4 regions of the Streptosporangium sp. H13245 genome follow, and region 2 is predicted to be linked to each of the others. Evidence: riboswitches for the same ligand, from Rfam matches in the RefSeq annotation. Region 2 holds a riboswitch; each other region holds the start of a gene.
What was found. Region 2 has a riboswitch for cobalamin ahead of metE (5-methyltetrahydropteroyltriglutamate--homocysteine S-methyltransferase). Riboswitches for the same ligand answer to the same signal wherever they lie in the genome.
Positions count from the first base shown of each region.

Region 1: it holds a riboswitch for cobalamin, as region 2 does, so the genes downstream of both, ACW9TB_RS28315 (ABC transporter substrate-binding protein) here and metE (5-methyltetrahydropteroyltriglutamate--homocysteine S-methyltransferase) in region 2, are expected to answer to the same signal.
Region 3: it holds a riboswitch for cobalamin, as region 2 does, so the genes downstream of both, cobN (cobaltochelatase subunit CobN) here and metE (5-methyltetrahydropteroyltriglutamate--homocysteine S-methyltransferase) in region 2, are expected to answer to the same signal.
Region 4: it holds a riboswitch for cobalamin, as region 2 does, so the genes downstream of both, ACW9TB_RS13820 (ribonucleoside-diphosphate reductase subunit alpha) here and metE (5-methyltetrahydropteroyltriglutamate--homocysteine S-methyltransferase) in region 2, are expected to answer to the same signal.

Region 1 covers NZ_JBSZKT010000026.1:101,926-106,097, reverse strand. The annotation lists gene ACW9TB_RS28320 (FecCD family ABC transporter permease) at 1-769, opposite strand, end outside; gene ACW9TB_RS28315 (ABC transporter substrate-binding protein) at 811-1,809, opposite strand; cobalamin riboswitch at 1,942-2,140, opposite strand; gene ACW9TB_RS28310 (TetR-like C-terminal domain-containing protein) at 2,271-2,921, shown strand; gene ACW9TB_RS28305 (hypothetical protein) at 2,929-3,198, opposite strand; gene ACW9TB_RS28300 (NUDIX domain-containing protein) at 3,293-3,841, opposite strand; gene ACW9TB_RS28295 (DUF952 domain-containing protein) at 3,851-4,172, opposite strand, start outside.
Region 2 covers NZ_JBSZKT010000018.1:42,116-46,287, reverse strand. The annotation lists gene metE (5-methyltetrahydropteroyltriglutamate--homocysteine S-methyltransferase) at 1-2,217, opposite strand, end outside; cobalamin riboswitch at 2,324-2,535, opposite strand; gene ACW9TB_RS23845 (hypothetical protein) at 3,405-3,767, shown strand; gene ACW9TB_RS23840 (hypothetical protein) at 3,991-4,172, shown strand, end outside.
Region 3 covers NZ_JBSZKT010000012.1:19,741-23,912, reverse strand. The annotation lists gene cobN (cobaltochelatase subunit CobN) at 1-1,702, opposite strand, end outside; cobalamin riboswitch at 1,998-2,168, opposite strand; gene ACW9TB_RS19860 (precorrin-3B synthase) at 2,215-4,089, shown strand; gene ACW9TB_RS19855 (precorrin-8X methylmutase) at 4,086-4,172, shown strand, end outside.
Region 4 covers NZ_JBSZKT010000006.1:181,956-186,127, forward strand. The annotation lists gene ACW9TB_RS13815 (ribonucleotide-diphosphate reductase subunit beta) at 1-161, opposite strand, end outside; gene ACW9TB_RS13820 (ribonucleoside-diphosphate reductase subunit alpha) at 217-2,643, opposite strand; cobalamin riboswitch at 2,760-2,960, opposite strand; gene ACW9TB_RS13825 (Bug family tripartite tricarboxylate transporter substrate binding protein) at 2,965-3,984, opposite strand; gene glmS (glutamine--fructose-6-phosphate transaminase (isomerizing)) at 4,098-4,172, opposite strand, start outside.

The DNA.
Region 1 (4,172 bases), on a different contig from region 2:
GGTGCACGTCCAGCCCGAGCGAGGCCGCGGCCTCCTCCCCGGCCAGCAGCAGGTTCAGCGGCCGAGACACCCCGACCAGCACGACGGTCCCCACCAGGACGGCCACCGCCGGAATCCCCACCACCGTCCAGGTGGTCCCGGCCAGGCCGCCCAGCATCCAGCGCACCGCCGCCTGCGTCTTGTGCGGGTCGTTGGAGGTCACCACCAGGAAGCTGGCCACGGCTGAGAGCACCTCGGCCGTGGCCACCCCGGCCAGCACCAGCCGCACCGTCGTCATGCGCCCGCCCGAGCGGGCCAGGAAGTAGACCGCCACCAGCGCGGCCAGCGCCCCGAGGAAGGCCGCGATCGGCAGGCTGAACGCGCCGAACACGCTCAGGCCGAACACCACCACGGTGACCGCCCCGACGCTGGCGCCGGAGGAGACCCCCAGCAGCATCGGGTCGGCCAGCGGGTTGCGTACCAGGGCCTGCAGGGCCATGCCGCAGACCGACAGGCCCGCGCCGATCGCCCCCGCCAGGACGACCCTCGGCAGCCGTACGTCCACCACGATGGTCTCGCGTACGGGTGTCCAGGCCGGTTCGGCCAGGGCGGGGTGCAGGTGGTGCAGCAGGATGCCCCACACCTGCCCGGCCGGCAGGGCCACCGACCCGGCCGCGACGGCCGCGGTGCCCGCCGCGCCGAGCAGGAGCACGAGCAGGCCGATCACGACCGGGTATGGCGGTCCCGGGCGCCGTGCCGGAAGCACGGCGCTCGCGGCCGGTTCGCTCACGTGAAGCGGTTTCACCTGAAGCGGTTCCACCTGAAGCGGTTTCACTTGAAGCGGTCGGCGTGCAGCTGGCGGGCCAGCGCCTCGACGGCCGCCGGGGCCCGTACGCCGAGGACGACCGACGACAGCGGCAGCACCGCGAACCGCTTGTTCCTGATGGCCGGTACGTCCTTCAGCGCCGGGTTGGCCAGCAGGAACCTCTCCTTGTCGGCCACCGGCTGGTCGCCGTAGTCGTAGATGACGATCCAGTCGGGCGCGCGCTCGGCGACCTGCTCGAACGACACGTCGCCCCACACCTTGTCGACGTCGGCGAACACGTTCTCCGCCCCGGCCAGCTTGATGATCTCGTTGCCGACGCCCTTGCCTCCGGCGGTGAAGGCGGTCTTGTCGCCGCTGTCGTAGACGAACAGCTTGACCGGGGCGGCGTCGCCGAGCGTGGTCCTCACGGTGTCGAGGGGCGCCCGCAACGTGGTGATCAGCGATTCGGCCCGGCCGGGGACGCCGAAGATCTTCGCGACGTTGCGGATCTCGGTGTCCATCAGGCTGATGGGCACCGCGCCCTCGGCGCACTCCTCGACGTTCAGGTACGTCTTGATACCGGCCTTGTGCAGGGCGTCGCGGCTACGGCCCTCCTTCTCGTCGAAGGTGCTGTCGAAGCCGCCGTAGACGAAGTCGGGCTCCTCGGCCAGGAGGGCCTCATAGGCCGGGTACTCCTTCGAGACGACCTTGATGGCGTCGTAGGCCGCCTGGTACTCCGGCAGCACCTTGTCGTCGAGGTAGGCGGTGCCGATCATCGACTTCTCCAGGCCGAGCGCCAGCATCACCTCGGTGGCGTGCTGGTTCATCGATATCGCCCGTTGCGGCGGCCGCTCGTAGGTGCTTTTCACGCCGCAGTTGTCGAGGGTGAGCGGGAAGCCCGCGGGCGCGGAGGCGGCCGGGGCGGCGGGGGCGGGGGCGTTCTCAGCCGGGGCGCCGCCGCAGGCGGCCAGCACTCCGGATACCAGGAGGGCGAGCAGGAGGGGGGTGGGGCGTCTGCCCGTCATGACGTGTTCCTCTCACGGAATCTGCACAACGGGGCGGATCGGAAAGAGGGAACGCGGCAGGGCCTCTCGGCGCGGCCACCGGCTCGACGGGCATGAGAACCCAGCTCCTCTCCGGGGAGATCCGCCCCAGTTCATCGAGGAGGCGACCGCGTGAGTCTCCTGGCTCTCGGGTCGAGGCTCGCCCCGGCCTTCCCACCCGTGGTCCGGGCAGTGGCTTCGTCGGGGTTCGCTCGCCGATCACAGTGGCGGGACCGCGCCGGATTCACACCGGCTTCCTCGTTCCGCACTCGCCTACGCCGACCATGCTCGCACACCACCCATCAACGACAAAGCGCCCACCCGTGCGGGTCTTCGCGGCCGTGGCGGGTACGGTGCCCGCGGGTGGTTTCCCCGCAAAACTATGTACGCTGTGTACATATGTTGTGTGGCCGCGCCGCGTGCGCGTTCCCGGGAGGTTGAGCGTGACGCACCCCAGCCCGCCCGCCGCCCCGCCCGCCCGGCGCGGGCGAGGGCGCCGTCCGGCCGACCAGGTACGCCGGGAGGTGCTGCGGGCGGCCGGTGAGCTCCTGCTGGCCGAGGGCATGGCCGGTTTCACCGTCGAGAAGGTCGCCGCCCTGGCGGGGGCGAGCCGGGTCACGCTGCACAAGTGGTGGCCCTCCAAGGGGGCGCTCGCCCTGGAGGGCTACTTCGGCGTGGTCGGCCCCATCCTGGCCTTTCCCGACACCGGTGACATCGCCGCCGATCTCACCGCGCAGCTGAAAGCGTTCGTCCATCTGATGCGCGACACCCGGGCCGGGACCGTCGTGCCGCAGCTCATCGGCCAGGCCCAGACCGATCCCGAACTGGCGGCCGTCTACCGGGAACGCTATTCGGGGCCGCGCCGGGCGCTGGCCGTACGGGCCCTGGAGCGGGCCAGGCAGCGCGGTCAGCTGCGCGAGGACCTGGATCCTGAGGTGGCCGTCGACCAGCTGTGGGGGGCCTGCTACCACCGGCTGCTCATCCCCGACCGGCCGCTGACCGAGGAGTTCGCCGAAGCCCTGGTCGCCAACCTGCTGGGCGGCATCGGCCGCCCAGCTCCCCCGCCGCCCCCCGCAGGCGAGGGCACCGGCTGAGGAGAGGTCAGGGCGGGGGCGCGGGCTTGAGCTTCCTGACGAACCGGGCGGCGGTGCGGTGGCTCATGCCGGTCTCGCCGCGGACCAGGAAGACGGCCTGGTCGAACTGGCCGGAGGCCTTGAGTTCCAGGAGCCGTTCGACGAGCTCGGGGCCGATTCCCCCGCCGACCAGGGCGTTTCTGGGACGTTGTGCCGCTCGTACCGCGAAGACGATCAGGGCGATGATCGCCGCCACGATGACCGCCGTCAGGAGGAGGATGACGATCAGGTTCGACATGGGCTGAGCGTACCGCCGCGAGGCCGTCGTGTGGGAGGTGAGATCACCGGTTTTGCGGTGATGTGGTCGGCGCAGAGGGGGCGGGGCCGGTCTCTCAGGCCGCGCCGCGCAGCAGGAGCATGGCGTAGGCGGCGATCGAGTTGCTGTCGGTGATGGCGCCGCGCAGGATCATCTTTTCCAGCTCGGCCCGGGAGACCCAGTCCTGGCGCATGTCCTGCTCGGTGTGCTCGCGCTCGTGGGCACCGGCGGTCAGGCCGGTGGCCAGGAAGATGTCGTAGTTCTGGCCCGTCGTGCCGTGCGCGTTGTCCAGGCGTCCCAGGTGGGTCATCGAGGTGGCGCGCAGGCCGGTCTCCTGGGTCAGCTCGGTGTGGGCGGTGAACAGGGGCGACGGGCTGTCCTTGACGCCGCCCTGGGGGAAGTTCCAGGTGCGCCGCCGCACCGGGTAGCGGTATTCCTCCACGAGGTGGAAGCCGTCGTTCTCCATGGGGATGACGATGGCGAAGTCGGGCACGTCCACGACGCCGTAGATGCCGTGTGAGCCGTCGGGGCGCTCGATGCGGTCCTCGCGCACGCTGATCCACGGGTTGGTGTAGACGACCATGGAGTCGAGGGTGCGGATCGTCGGTCCGGATACGTCGGTCATGCGCGGAGCCTACTGAAGGGGGCCGGGCGGGGTGAACGGCACGACGGAGGTCACCGCGCTGACCGGGAGGGGGCCGTAGATGTGCGGGAACGCCTCGGGGGCGTCGTCGGGGACCTCCATGCGGACGTCGAGCCCGGCGGGGTCGACGCTGAGCAGCACCAGGGGGTCGGCGACGCCGCGGTAGAAGCGCTCCGCGACGCCGCGCAGCTGGTCGTGGTCGGCGCAGGCGTGGATGAAGCCGACCTCGTCGAGGGTTTGGCCGAGGGTGGAGACGCGGTACTCCCCCGCCTGGCGGGCGGCGTCCCAGTCGGAGGCCAGGGCGAGATGCAGA
Region 2 (4,172 bases):
TTCCGCCCGGACGCGCAGGGCCGCCTCGACCATGTTCCTGAGGCTGGCCTCCGTCTCCGGATAGCCTCGGGTCTTCAGGCCGCAGTCGGGGTTGACCCAGAGCAGGGCGGGATCCACCGAGGTCACGGCCGTACGCAGGGCCGCCTCGATCTCCCCCGCCGAGGGCACCCTGGGCGAGTGGATGTCCCACACGCCGGGCCCGATGCCGCGCGCGTAGCCGAAGGCGCGCAGGTCGTCCAGGAGTTCCATCCGGGAACGGGCCGCCTCGACGCTGGTCACGTCGGCGTCCAGGTCGCCGATCGCACCGATGATCTCCCCGAACTCCGAGTAGCACATGTGGGTGTGGATCTGCGTGCTGTCGGCCACCCCGCTGGTCGCCAGCCGGAACGCGTCGACCGCCCACTTCAGGTAGGCCTGGCGGTCGGCCCGACGCAGCGGCAGCAACTCGCGCAGCGCGGGCTCGTCGACCTGGATGATCCTGATGCCCGCCGCCTCAAGGTCGCGGGTCTCGTCGCGCAGGGCCAGCGCCACCTGCCGGGCGGTCTCGCCCAGCGGCTGGTCGTCGCGGACGAAGGACCAGGCCAGCATGGTGACCGGTCCGGTCAGCATGCCCTTGACCGGCTTCTTCGTCCGCGACTGCGCGTAGGAGGCCCAGCGCACCGTCATCGGCTCGGGACGGGAGACGTCACCGAACAGGATCGGCGGGCGGACGTAGCGGCTGCCGTACGACTGCACCCAGCCGTGCTCGGTGGCGGCGTAGCCCTCCAGCGTCTCGGCGAAGTACTGGACCATGTCGTTGCGCTCGGGTTCGCCGTGCACCAGCACGTCCAGGCCGATGTCCTCCTGCAGCGCGATGACGCGGTCGATCTCGGCCTCCATCCTGCGCTCGTACCCGGCCCTGTCGATCTCGCCCGAGCGCATGGCGGCGCGGGCCTGGCGCACCTCGCCGGTCTGCGGGAAGGAGCCGATGGTGGTGGTGGCCAGCGGCGGCAGGCCCAGGTCGGCGTTCTGCACGGCGAGCCGCTCGGCGTGCGGGGCGCGCGGGGTGCCACTGCCCAGGGCGTCCAGCCTGGCCCGCACCCGGGGGTTGAGGAACCGCTCCGCGCTCCGCTCCCCCGCGACGACCTCCTCGCCGTTCAGCGCCCTGCCGATCCGTACGACCTCGTCGACCTTCTGCCTGGCGAAGGCGAGCCGCTCGCGCAGCCTCGGGTCCAGCGAGGTCTCGGCGTCCAGGTCGAGCGGGACGTGCAGCAGCGAGCAGGAGGTGCTCACCACCAGCCGGTCGCACAGGCCGAGCAGCGCGGCGCAGGTCCCCAGCGCCTTCGCGATGTCGGTACGCCAGACGTTGCGGCCGTCGACGACCCCGGCGACGAGGGTCTTGCCGGGCAGCCCGCCGACGGCGGCCAGCGCCTCCAGGTTGCCGGGCGCCGAGACGAAGTCCAGGCCGACGGCCTCGACCGGGCCGCGGGCCAGGATCTCCAGCGCGGGCCCGATCTCGCCGAAGTAGGTGGCCACCAGCAGCCTCGGCCGACTGCTGAGCGCGCCCAGCCGCTCGTAGGCCCGGCGCAGCGCGGCCAGTTCCTCGTCCGTACGGTCGGCGGCCAGCACCGGCTCGTCCAGCTGCACCTCGGTCACCCCCGCCGCTGCCATCCGTTCCAGCAGCTCGGCGTAGGTCTCCAGCAGGCTGTCCAGCAGCCGCAGCGGCGCGAAGCCGGGCGCGGTGGACTTGGCAAGCAGCAGGAACGACAGCGGCCCGACCAGCACCGGCCGGGTCTCGACGCCCAGCCGCCGCGCCTCGGCGTACTCGGTCAGCGGCTTGCTCCAGCCGAGCCGGAACCGGGTGCCGGGGCCCAGCTCCGGGACCAGGTAGTGGTAGTTGGTGTCGAACCACTTGGTCATCTCCAGCGGCGCCACCCCCTCGGCGCCCCGGGCCATCGCGAAGTACGGATCGGCGGCCCCGGAAAACCGCTCGGGAACCGCGCCCACCAGCGCGATGGTGTCCAGCACCTGGTCGTACAGGGAGAAGGTGTTGGACGGCACCGCGTCCAGCCCCGCCCCCGACAGCTCCCGCCACGTCCGCTCCCGCAGACCGGCCGCCGCCTCCTGAAGACCCGCGGCGTCGACCCGCCCGGCCCAGTAATCCTCCGTCGCCCGCTTCAACTCGCGACGGCCCCCGATACGCGGGTACCCCAAAATGGTCGTGGTGACCTGACTCATGGCGTCCTTCCCTCGGCTCATGCCATGCCGACCCACGGCCACGCGGAGGAAACGGGAAAGACGCATCCCAGGCCCTCCCACGAGGCCACGGATCACCGCGCACCGGACGGCACACGGGCGGCTGGCAGGTCTTCGGACTCGCGGGCATCATGCTCAACTCCTACTGACCGTCGCTTCCCAGGTGACACACACCCAGTGCCGATGACGGCGTTCGTTCCCACTCACCGCTGCGGGGCAGTCCCGGAATCACACCGGGTTCCCTCTTACGACTCCCGACACCAACCCAGCGCCGGGAGAACCAACCGCGCCACGAGCATAACCCGCCCCCACCCCCCGGCAGAGACGCGGTCGCCGCCGCTGCTCTTGAACCACAGGGCGTCCGTCAGGTCCGTGATTCGATCGCTTTCTCCATCAAGGCCACCGAGGCGGACTACGGCAGGGCGCGAGCCCGTAGCGCGTCGAGCTGGGTCAACAAGGTCTCGATCTCGGTGGGACCGTTGACGATCCGACCTTCGGCTGTGGTTTCCGAATAAACCGTATCGGGCGATCATTTGAAGCTCGCGATCACGAAAGCCCCGGTTAGAGAAGGCTTTCGCTTGCTTGGTGGACGGGCCCACCCTCCGCGCCAAGATGATCACTGCGTCATCCACTCCGGCGGTTCGGTTGAGGCCGCCTTTCGCCACGTCTCCGCGACCTCCGAAGGATTCTGCCGAATTGCCACGCGGACGATATCGGGGAAATCCCGCTCTACAACGATCTGGAAGCCTTTCCACAATTAATACAAGGCCCTCCTCAAGTTGTTCTGATTCACTTGGCGACTGGCCATTGACAACGCGGCCGGTGGCCAGGTTCACCGCGTGGACCTCAGGGTTGGCACGAGCAGGCGTGCGCCTGACGTCCTTCGAACACCCCTGCCGGTGACCGGGCTCGCGCCCGACGTGCGGCGGGAGTCTGTCTCCCCCCGCGACAAGCGGCGTCACCAGTCGCCGCGGTACCCATCACCGTGGCCGCGACCGTCGACGGCCCGCGCCGGTGTCGAGATGAACCGCCGATTCGACATGCTCGAATGCCGGTGAGGAATCCGCCGACCAGCCAGGAAAGTCCACGAATCGAAACCCTTGACAAAGGGTCTCGCATTTATCAAGGCTGTGGTCAGTACCAAATCGAAGAGGATTCGAGTTATTCGAATGGCGACGACAGAAATGCCGACGACGAGAAAGTCGTCGAGTACGACCAAGGCGTTCGAGCCGCTGGAGACGGTGGCGTCCGCCGGCACGGCGGGTGCGAGCCCGTACGACCTGGCAGCCGCGTCCCATGTCGCGGTCTACGCCGCGTCCCTGCCTGAGCTCGGCGTCCTGGAGAAAGACGGCGGCGGCCGGTACCGGCTCGCCGACGTCACCAACGCCACCGCGCACGTCGGGTTCGCCCACGGCGGCGAAGGTGTGTCGGTCACGGCCAACGTGTTCACGACTCTCATCGGCCAGGACGTGACGGCCGCCCTGGTCGACGACTCGACCGGAAGCACGCTGACGAGTGCGACTCACGGGTGACGCGTACGTCTCGCACGAACTCTCGGCACCTGTCGAGTCCGGTGCGACCGCGACGCTCGTGCTCACCGATGGCGGCGGGAAGGAGCTACCGCGCACGAGCGCGACCGACGAGTGAACCGAACCAACGCACAACGGCACCCGTGACGGGGGCCGCGCCTCACGCGCGGCCCCGAGGCCCGGAGCGGCACGAACGAACGCCTTGCTCAACGGAGAAGGAAGCGCAATGAGATCAACAACTCGCAATCGCAGACGTCGCTCGGCCGTGGCGGCCCTGAGCGTGGCCACCCTGGGGGCGTCTCTGCTCCTCGCCGCGACGCCGACCGCCGCGACGTCGGCCGCCGCCGCGGACGAGCCCAGCGCCTCGATCGTCTTGGGCGAGGTCAACGAGGAGAACGGTCTCCGCCA
Region 3 (4,172 bases), on a different contig from region 2:
GGGTGGCGTGGGCGCGGCGCTTGGCCTGGGTGCCCTCGCCGGGGTCGTTGACGAGGAACGGGTAGATGAGCGGCAGGTCGCCGAGCGCGGCGTCCGGGCCGCAGGAGGCCGACATGCCCGCTGACTTGCCGGGCAGCCATTCCAGGTTGCCGTGCTTGCCCACGTGGACCACGGCGTGCGCGCCGAAGCCGTCGGCCAGCCAGCGGTAGGCGGCCAGGTAGTGGTGGCTGGGCGGCAGGTCGGGGTCGTGGTAGATCGCGATGGGGTTCTCGCCGAAGCCGCGCGGCGGCTGCACCATGACCACCACGTTGCCGGAGCGCAGCGCGGCCAGCACGATCTCGCCCTCCGGGTCGCGCGACCTGTCCACGAACAGCTCGCCGGGCGCCGGGCCCCAGTGCTCCTCCATCCGGGCGCGCAGGTCCGCGGGGAGGGTGGCGTACCACTCGGCGTACCGGCTCGCCGCGATGCGCACCGGGTTCCCGGCGAGCTGCTCCTCGGTGAGCCAGTCCTGGTCCTGCCCGCCCGCGGCGATCAGCGCGTGGATGAGCGCGTCGCCGTCCTGCCCGGTCACCCCGGGCAGCTCGTCCTCGGCGCCGATGTCGTACCCGCGCTCGCGGAGCGCGGCCAGCAGCCGTACGAGGCTGGCCGGGGTGTCCAGGCCGACGGCGTTGCCGATGCGGGCGTGCTTGGTGGGGTAGGCCGACAGCATCAGCACCAGCCGCCGCTCGGCGGGCGGGATGTGCCGCAGCGTGGCGTGGCGCACCGCGATGCCCGCCACGCGCGAGGCCCGCTCGGGGTCGGCCACGTAGACGGTCAGCCCGTCCTCGTCGATCTCCTTGAAGGAGAACGGCACCGTGATGATCCGCCCGTCGAACTCGGGGATCGCGACCTGGGTGGCGGCGTCCAGCGGGGACAGGCCGTCGTCGTTCTCCGCCCAGGAGGCCCGGCTGCTCGTCAGGCACAGGCCCTGCAGGATCGGCACGTCCAGTTCGGCGAGCGCGCCGACGTCCCAGGCCTCGTCGTCCCCGCCCGCCGACGCGGTCGCCGGTCGGGTGCCGCCCGCGGCGAGCACGGTCACCACCAGGGCGTCCACCGTACGCAGGACCTCCACCAGGCCGGGCTCCGCGGTGCGCAGGGAGGCGCAGTACACCGGCAGCGCCCGCGCGCCCGCGTCCTCGATCGCCGAGCAGAGCGCCTCGACGAAGGCGGTGTTCCCCGCCACGTGGTGGGCCCGGTAGTAGAGCACCCCGACGACGGGCCCGTCCTGGTCGCGCGCCTCGCGCTCCAGCGTCCCCCACGTGGGGGTGGGCTCGGGCGCGGCGAACCCGTGCCCGGTGAGCAGCAGCGTGTCGGACAGGAAGTGGTGCAGTTCGGTCAGGTTGGCCGGGCCGCCGTGGGCGAGGTAGGCGTGCGCCTCGGCGCAGACCCCGCCGGGCACGGTGGACAGCTCCATCAGTTCGGCGTCCGGCGCCTGCTCGCCGCCGAGGACGACGACGGGCCGGGGTCCGGCGAGCAGGGCGTCCAGGCCCTCCTCCCAGGCGCGGCGCCCGCCGAGCAGGCGGACCACGACCAGGTCGGCGCCCTCCAGCAGCGGCGGGAGGTCAGCGGCGGCGAGCCTGGCGGGGTTGCCGAGCCGGTAGTCGGCGCCGCTCGCGCGAGCGCTCAGCAGGTCGGTGTCGGAGGTCGAGAGCAGGAGGATCACGCGCCACACTCCAGGAGAGGCAGGGCGGTACGGCCCAGGGACGCCACATCGTGGCCGGGGAACGGCGATGTCATATCGCGGTGAAGGAACGGCGATGCCACGGTGTGATCGGGGGTCCCCGGTGTCACGTCGTGGCGAGAAACCCGCGATGTCGCGGCGTGGTGGACCCGTGATGCCATGTCATGGCGAGGGGCCCGCGACTCCATGGTGTCGCGGAGGGATCGCGATGTCACGTCGTAGTGAGGGAACGGCGAAAAGCGCACGGAGCTTCCTCCCTCGGGGTCCTCGCCCCGGGTCGTCGTCGGCCGCGACGGCTGGAGTCTCCTGGCTCCCGGATCGGTGCTCACCCCGGCCTTCCCGTCCGTCGGGACAGTGGCCCGGGTGGGGTTCGCTCCCCGGTTACAGTGGCGGGACCGCGCCGGAATCACACCGGCTTCCTCCCTTTGCCGTCGCCACCGATGACACTACGGCAGTCCGGTTCGATGCAAGAAACTGGCGTTAACATCCTCTGAGTGTCCATAGCCGACTTTTCCGGACGATCGCGACTCGACGCGTGCCCCGGGGCGCTCCAGGTCCATGCCGCCGCGGACGGCGGCCTGGCCCGCGTCCGCGTGCCCGGAGGCCGCCTCACCCCCTCCCAGCTGCGCGCGCTCGCCGACGCCGCCTCCGCGTGCGGCGGCGGCGTCATCGAGCTGACCTCCCGCGCGAACGTCCAGGTGCGCGGCCTCGCCCCGGAGAACCCGGAGAGCCCGGAGAATCCAGACGGCGACGGCGGTACGGAGAACGAGTTCGCCGCCCGGATGGCGCGGGCGGGCCTGCTGCCCTCTGCGACGCACGAGCGGATCCGCAACATCCTCGCCTCCCCGCTGACCGGGCTCACCGAGCCTGCTGGGCTCAGCGGGCTGACCGGACCGGGCGGCGCGTACGGCACGGACCGTCCGGGCCACCCGGGCGGCGGGATCGCCGACGTCACCCCGCTGATCGGCGAGCTGGACCGGCGGCTGTGCGCCCGGCCCGCCCTCGCCGCCCTGCCGGGGCGGTTCATGTTCGCCCTCGACGACGGCCGGGGGGACGTGGCCGGTCTGGGCGCGGACGCGGGGATCCTGCCGACGGGGCCGGACGAGGCCGCGCTGATCCTCGCCGGAACCGACAGCGGCCTGCGCGTCCCGATGGGCGAAGCCGTGACCGCTCTGCTCGCCGCCGCCGAGGCGTTCCTCGACGAGTTGGTCACCCGGGACGTCACCGCCTGGCGGATCGCCGAACTCCCCGACGGCCCCTCCCTGATCGCCGCCCGCGTGCGAACCGCCCTGGGGATCCCCGGTACGGCGCCCTTCGAACCGGTGAGACCACGGGTCGTGACCCTCGGTCCGGTCGGGGTCGTCGGGAGCACGGACGTGACCCGTACTGGAGCCGGGGCGTGGTTCGGAGGCGGAGCCGGGGCGGGTTCCGAAGGCGGAGCCGGAGCGGGTTCCGGATCCGAGGCCGGGGTGGGGTTCGGAGCGGGAGCAGGGTCCGGATCTGGGGCCGAGGCCAAGGCCGGGGCCGGAGGCGGCGTCGGGAACGGGACCGGGAACGGGAACGGGGGCGCACGGGTCGCGCTCGGGGTGGCGGTCCCGCTGGGGCGGCTGACCTCCGCGTCGGCACGGCTGCTCGCGGACGTCGCCTCGGGCGGGGAGATCCGGCTCACGCCGTGGCGGGGCGTGGTTCTGCCCGGCCTGGACGCCGCCGAGGTGGCGGGTACGGCCGCCCGGCTGGAGGCCGCCGGGCTGGTCGTCGACCCCGCCTCCCCGTGGATCGGCGTGACGGCCTGCACCGGCCGTCCCGGCTGCGCCAAGTCCCTCGCCGACGTCCAAGCCGACGCGGCCACCGCCATCGGCATGGCCCCGACGTCCGTGGCACCGCCGTTCACGGCCCCAGCCGGTGACGGGCCATCCGAAAGCGGGCTCTCCGTAAGCAGGCCGTCCGGAAGCGGACCATCCGAAGACGGACCCTCCGAAAGCGAGCCGTTCGAAGACGGGCCGTCCGGAAGCGGACCGTTCGAAAGCGAGCCACCCAAAAGCGGGCCGTCCGAAGACGAGCCGCCCGGAAGCGGACCGTCCGAAGACGAGCCGTCCGAAGACGAGCCGTTCGAAATCGAGCCATCCGAAAGCAGACCGTTCGGAAGCAGGCCGTCCGTGGCCCCGCCGTCCGGGAAGGGGGCGGGCACCGATACGCTCCCCGTGCACTGGGCGGGCTGCGCCAGGCGCTGCGGTCGTCCGAGGGGGCGGGTCGCGGACGTGGTCGCCACCGGCGACGGCTACCGCCTGGAACTGGACGGCACCGGCCTGACCTGCTCCGGCATCGAGGAGACCGCGGCCGCGGTGGCGGCCGCCAGAGGGGAACTGTGATCGACTACGTCCGCGACGGCGCGGAGATCTACCGCCGCTCCTTCGCCACCATCCGCGCGGAAGCCGACCTGGACGGCCTGCCC
Region 4 (4,172 bases), on a different contig from region 2:
TGGCGCTCCTCGGGCGTCATCCTCGCCAGGTCCGCCAGGTCGGAGGTGAGGTCCACCTCCTCGACGGTCCAGGTGTTGCGGATCGCGGCCCGGTAGCGCTCGTAGAACTCGGGGTAGCGCATCGGCCGCAGGGTGAGATCCATGCCGGGATCGAGCAACATCGGGATACTGCCTTTCTCAAAGCTTTCGAAAAACCCTGCGAAGGAACCGGGACGGCTACTGGCAGGCGTCGCAGTACTCGGGGTTCTCCAGGGAGCAGGCGACGGCCTCGGGGTCGAGGGCGGCCCGCTCCACCGGCGCCGCCACGGTGGCCTGCGCGATCCGGGTCGCCGGGCGCGAGCGCAGGTAGTAGGTGGTCTTGAGGCCCGACTTCCATGCGTAGGCGTACATCGAGGAGAGCTTGCCGATGGTCGGCGTGGCCATGAAGAGGTTCAGCGACTGCGACTGGTCGATGTACGGGGTGCGCGCGGCGGCCAGGTCGATCAGCGCCTTCTGCGGAAGCTCCCAGGCGGTCCGGTAGAGCGCCTTCAGGTCGGCGGGGATCTCCGGGATGTCCTGGACGGAGCCGTCGGCGCGCTTGATCGCGTCGCGGATCAGCGGGGTCCACAGCCCACGGGCCTGGAGGTCGCGGACGAGATAGCGGTTGACCTGGAGAAACTCCCCTGAGAGGGTCTCGCGCTTGAAGACGTTGGAGACCTGCGGCTCGATGCACTCGTAGCAGCCCGCGATGGAGGCGATCGTGGCCGTCGGCGCGATCGCGATCATCAGCGAGTTGCGCAGGCCGGTCGCCGCGACCCGCTCCCTGATCTCCGCCCACTCCGCAGACCCCGCCGCCCCGTAGTGGTCGGGGTGCAGCACCCCGGCGGCGGCCCTCGTGTCCTCGTACGAGGGATGGCGGCCCCGCTCCACGGCCAGGTCGGAGGAGGTCCGGTAGGCGGCGAGCGCGATCTCCTCGGAGATCCTGGTGGACAGCTCCAGGGCGCGCGGCGAGTCGAACGGCAGCCGCAGCGTGAACAGCACGTCGGCCAGGCCCATCACGCCGAGCCCGATCGGGCGCCACTTCCGGTTGGCCGCCTCCGCCTCGGGGGTCGGGTAGAAGCCCAGGTCGATGGTGCGGTCGAGGAAGCGCACGGCGGTACGGACGGTCGCGCGCAACCGGGCCCAGTCGACGGTCTCCCCCGCGAGCGTAGAAAGGTGGGCGGCGAGGTTGATCGAGCCGAGGTTGCAGACGGCGGTCTCCGCGTCGCCGGTGACCTCAAGGATCTCGGTGCAGAGGTTCGACAGGTGGATGACGTTCTCCGGCCTGGCCGTCTGGTTGGAGGTCCGGTTGGCCGCGTCCTTGAAGGTCATCCAGCCGTTGCCGGTCTGGGCGAGCGTGCGCATCATCCGCCCGTACAGGGTGCGGGCGGGGATCTGCCCGGTGAAGCGGCCCTCGGCCTCGGCGGCCCGGTAGGCGTCGTCGAACGCGGAGCCGTACAGGTCGGTGAGGTGCGGGACCTCCTTGGGGTCGAACAGCGACCAGACGCCGTCGGCCTCGACCCGGCGCATGAACTCGTCGGGGATCCAGTTGGCCAGGTTCAGGTTGTGCGTGCGGCGGGCCTCCTCGCCGGTGTTGTCGCGCAGCTCCAGGAACTCCTCGACGTCGGCGTGCCAGGGCTCCAGGTAGACGCAGGCCGCGCCCTTGCGGCGGCCTCCCTGGTTGACCGCGGCGACGCTGGAGTCGAGCGTGCGCAGCCAGGGCACGATGCCGTTGGAGTGGCCGTTGGTGCCCCGGATCAGCGAGCCCCGCGAGCGGACCCTGGTCCAGGCGATCCCGATGCCCCCCGCGTACTTCGACAGCCGCGCGACCTGCCCGTAGCGCTCGTAGATGGACTCCAGCTCGTCGCGGGGCGAGTCGAGCAGGAAGCACGAGGAGAGCTGGGGCCTGCGGGAACCGGAGTTGAACAGCGTGGGCGAGCTGGGCAGGTAGGACAGGGTGGCCATGAGCGCGTACAGCTCGGCGGCCTCCTCGACGGTCTCGGACAGGCCGCAGGCCACCCGGAGGAAGAAGTGCTGCGGGCGCTCCAGGACCTTGCGGGTCCGCGGGTGGCGCAGCAGGTAGCGGTCGTAGACGGTACGCAGCCCGAAGTACTCGAACCTGGCGTCGGCCTCCGGATCGACCAGCGCGTCCAGGACTCCGGCGTGGGCGGCCACGAACTCCGCGAGCCCGTCCTGGACCAGCCCCGCCTCGTGGGTCGCGGCGACGGACTCGGAGAACCGGCGGACACCGTGCTCGGCGGCCTCGTCGGCGATCAGCTCGGCCAGCATCGCGGCGGCGAGCCTGGAGTTCTCGGGATCGGTGATCACCCTGGCGGCGGCCTCGTCGATGGCCAGCCTGCGCCCATCCGCCACACTTCCGGCGTTCCCGGCGTTCCCTGCGTTTCCGGTGTTCCCTGCGTTTCCGGTGTTCCCGGCTTTCCCCGCGCTCCCGACGACACCGTTCCCCGTCGCGGTCGCCACCGCGCTCCCGACGACACCGTTGTCCATCGCGGCCGTCACCGCGTTCCCGGCACTCCCCGCGCTTTCCGCGCTCCCGACGACACCCTTGTCCATCGCGGTCGCCGCCGTGCTCCCCGTCGCGGTCTCCGCCAATGCCTGTGTCACGTAGTGCCCCTCGCTCGATCGGACTTCCCCGTACGGCTCCGCCGGATGGGCACGCGTCCGCGAGCGATCCCGGGCACGCCGGATCGCCTCGTTCCGCGGGCCCTCCCACGAGGCCCTGGACAATCACGTCACCGGCAGGTCTTCGGACTCACGGGCGCACTACACACGCCTACCGGCCGTCGCTTCCCAGGCATGGTTCGCCCAGTGCTCAATGACGGCTTTCGTTCCCGCTCACCGCTGCGGGGCAGTCCCGGAGTCTCACCGGGTTCCCTCTTGCCTCGCCCCTCGCGGGGCGAACCAGCAACGAGCAGGATCCTACATCTAGGGGCGCCTGACGCAACTACCCCAACAGGTTGTGGCGGAGGACTTCAACAGCCCGAGCTCGTGCAGCACACCGCGAGTACGGGCCGTCTCGGTGAAGAGCCACTGGCGGAACTCGTCGCCGCTGAGATAGACCCGGCTCCATCCGTGGGACGCGCACAGGGAACGCCAGCGCGGCGCGGCGTCGATCCTGTCACACAGGGCGATCGCGGCGTCCCGGTCCCCCGGGCTCATGTCCTTGGGGCCCAGCAGGCCGCACCAGTCGCTGTACTCCAGGCGGACGTCGACCTCCATGAGCGTCGGCGCGTCGATCCCGTCGATCCGGGTGCCGGAGGAGACCACCAGGGGCCGCAGACGGCCCGCGACGATCTCGGACCGCAGGGCGCGCGCCGATCCCAGCAGGGCCGCCACCCCTCCGGCCTGGAGCGCCTCGGCGGCGTCCTCGGGGGCGAGGTATCCGGCGTACTCCAGCAGCCGGGTGTCCACCCCGAGGCATTTGCCGATCATGCCGTAGAGCACGTGGTCGGAGCCGCCCTCCAACCGGCCGCCGACCGTCAGCCCCGCCGGGTTCCGGCGCAGCCGCGCGACGAACTCCTCGAAGGTGCGCAGGCTGGAGCCGGAGGGGACGACCAGGACCGCCCAGTCGCCGACCAGGCGGGCGAGGGGGGTGGAGGCGTTCACCACGGGGACGGTGTTGGCGATCTCCGCGGCGGCCACCATCGGCATCGCGGTGACGAGCAGCCTGCCCTCGCGGGCGAAGGGGCCCTGGAAGACGCCGAACGCGTCGCGCGGGGCGGATCCCAGGGCCCCCGTCCGCTCGACGGCCATAGCGGTACGCGCCAGCCCCGACTGGACCAGAACGGTCGCCAGCCTGCCCGCGATCCCGTCCCAGCCGTGGCCGTCGGCGCTCGGTTCGAGGACGGACAGGCGCTTCACCGCCGGATCGGCGCCGCCGGTCGCGTCGCACCCCGCGGCGACCACGGCCCCCGCCGCCAGTGCGAAAAACCCCCTACGGCGCATAAGCGCCCCTTCCCCCAAGAACCCCCCATACTTGAGGTTACTGCTTCATCACCTTCTGTGATGAAGTGGGGTATGCCGGAACTCCCGCCCGTACCCGGACATGAGCCAGGAAGTCACTCCACCGTGACGCTCTTGGCGAGGTTCCTGGGCTTGTCGACGTCCCGTCCCAGCGCCACGGCGGCATGGTA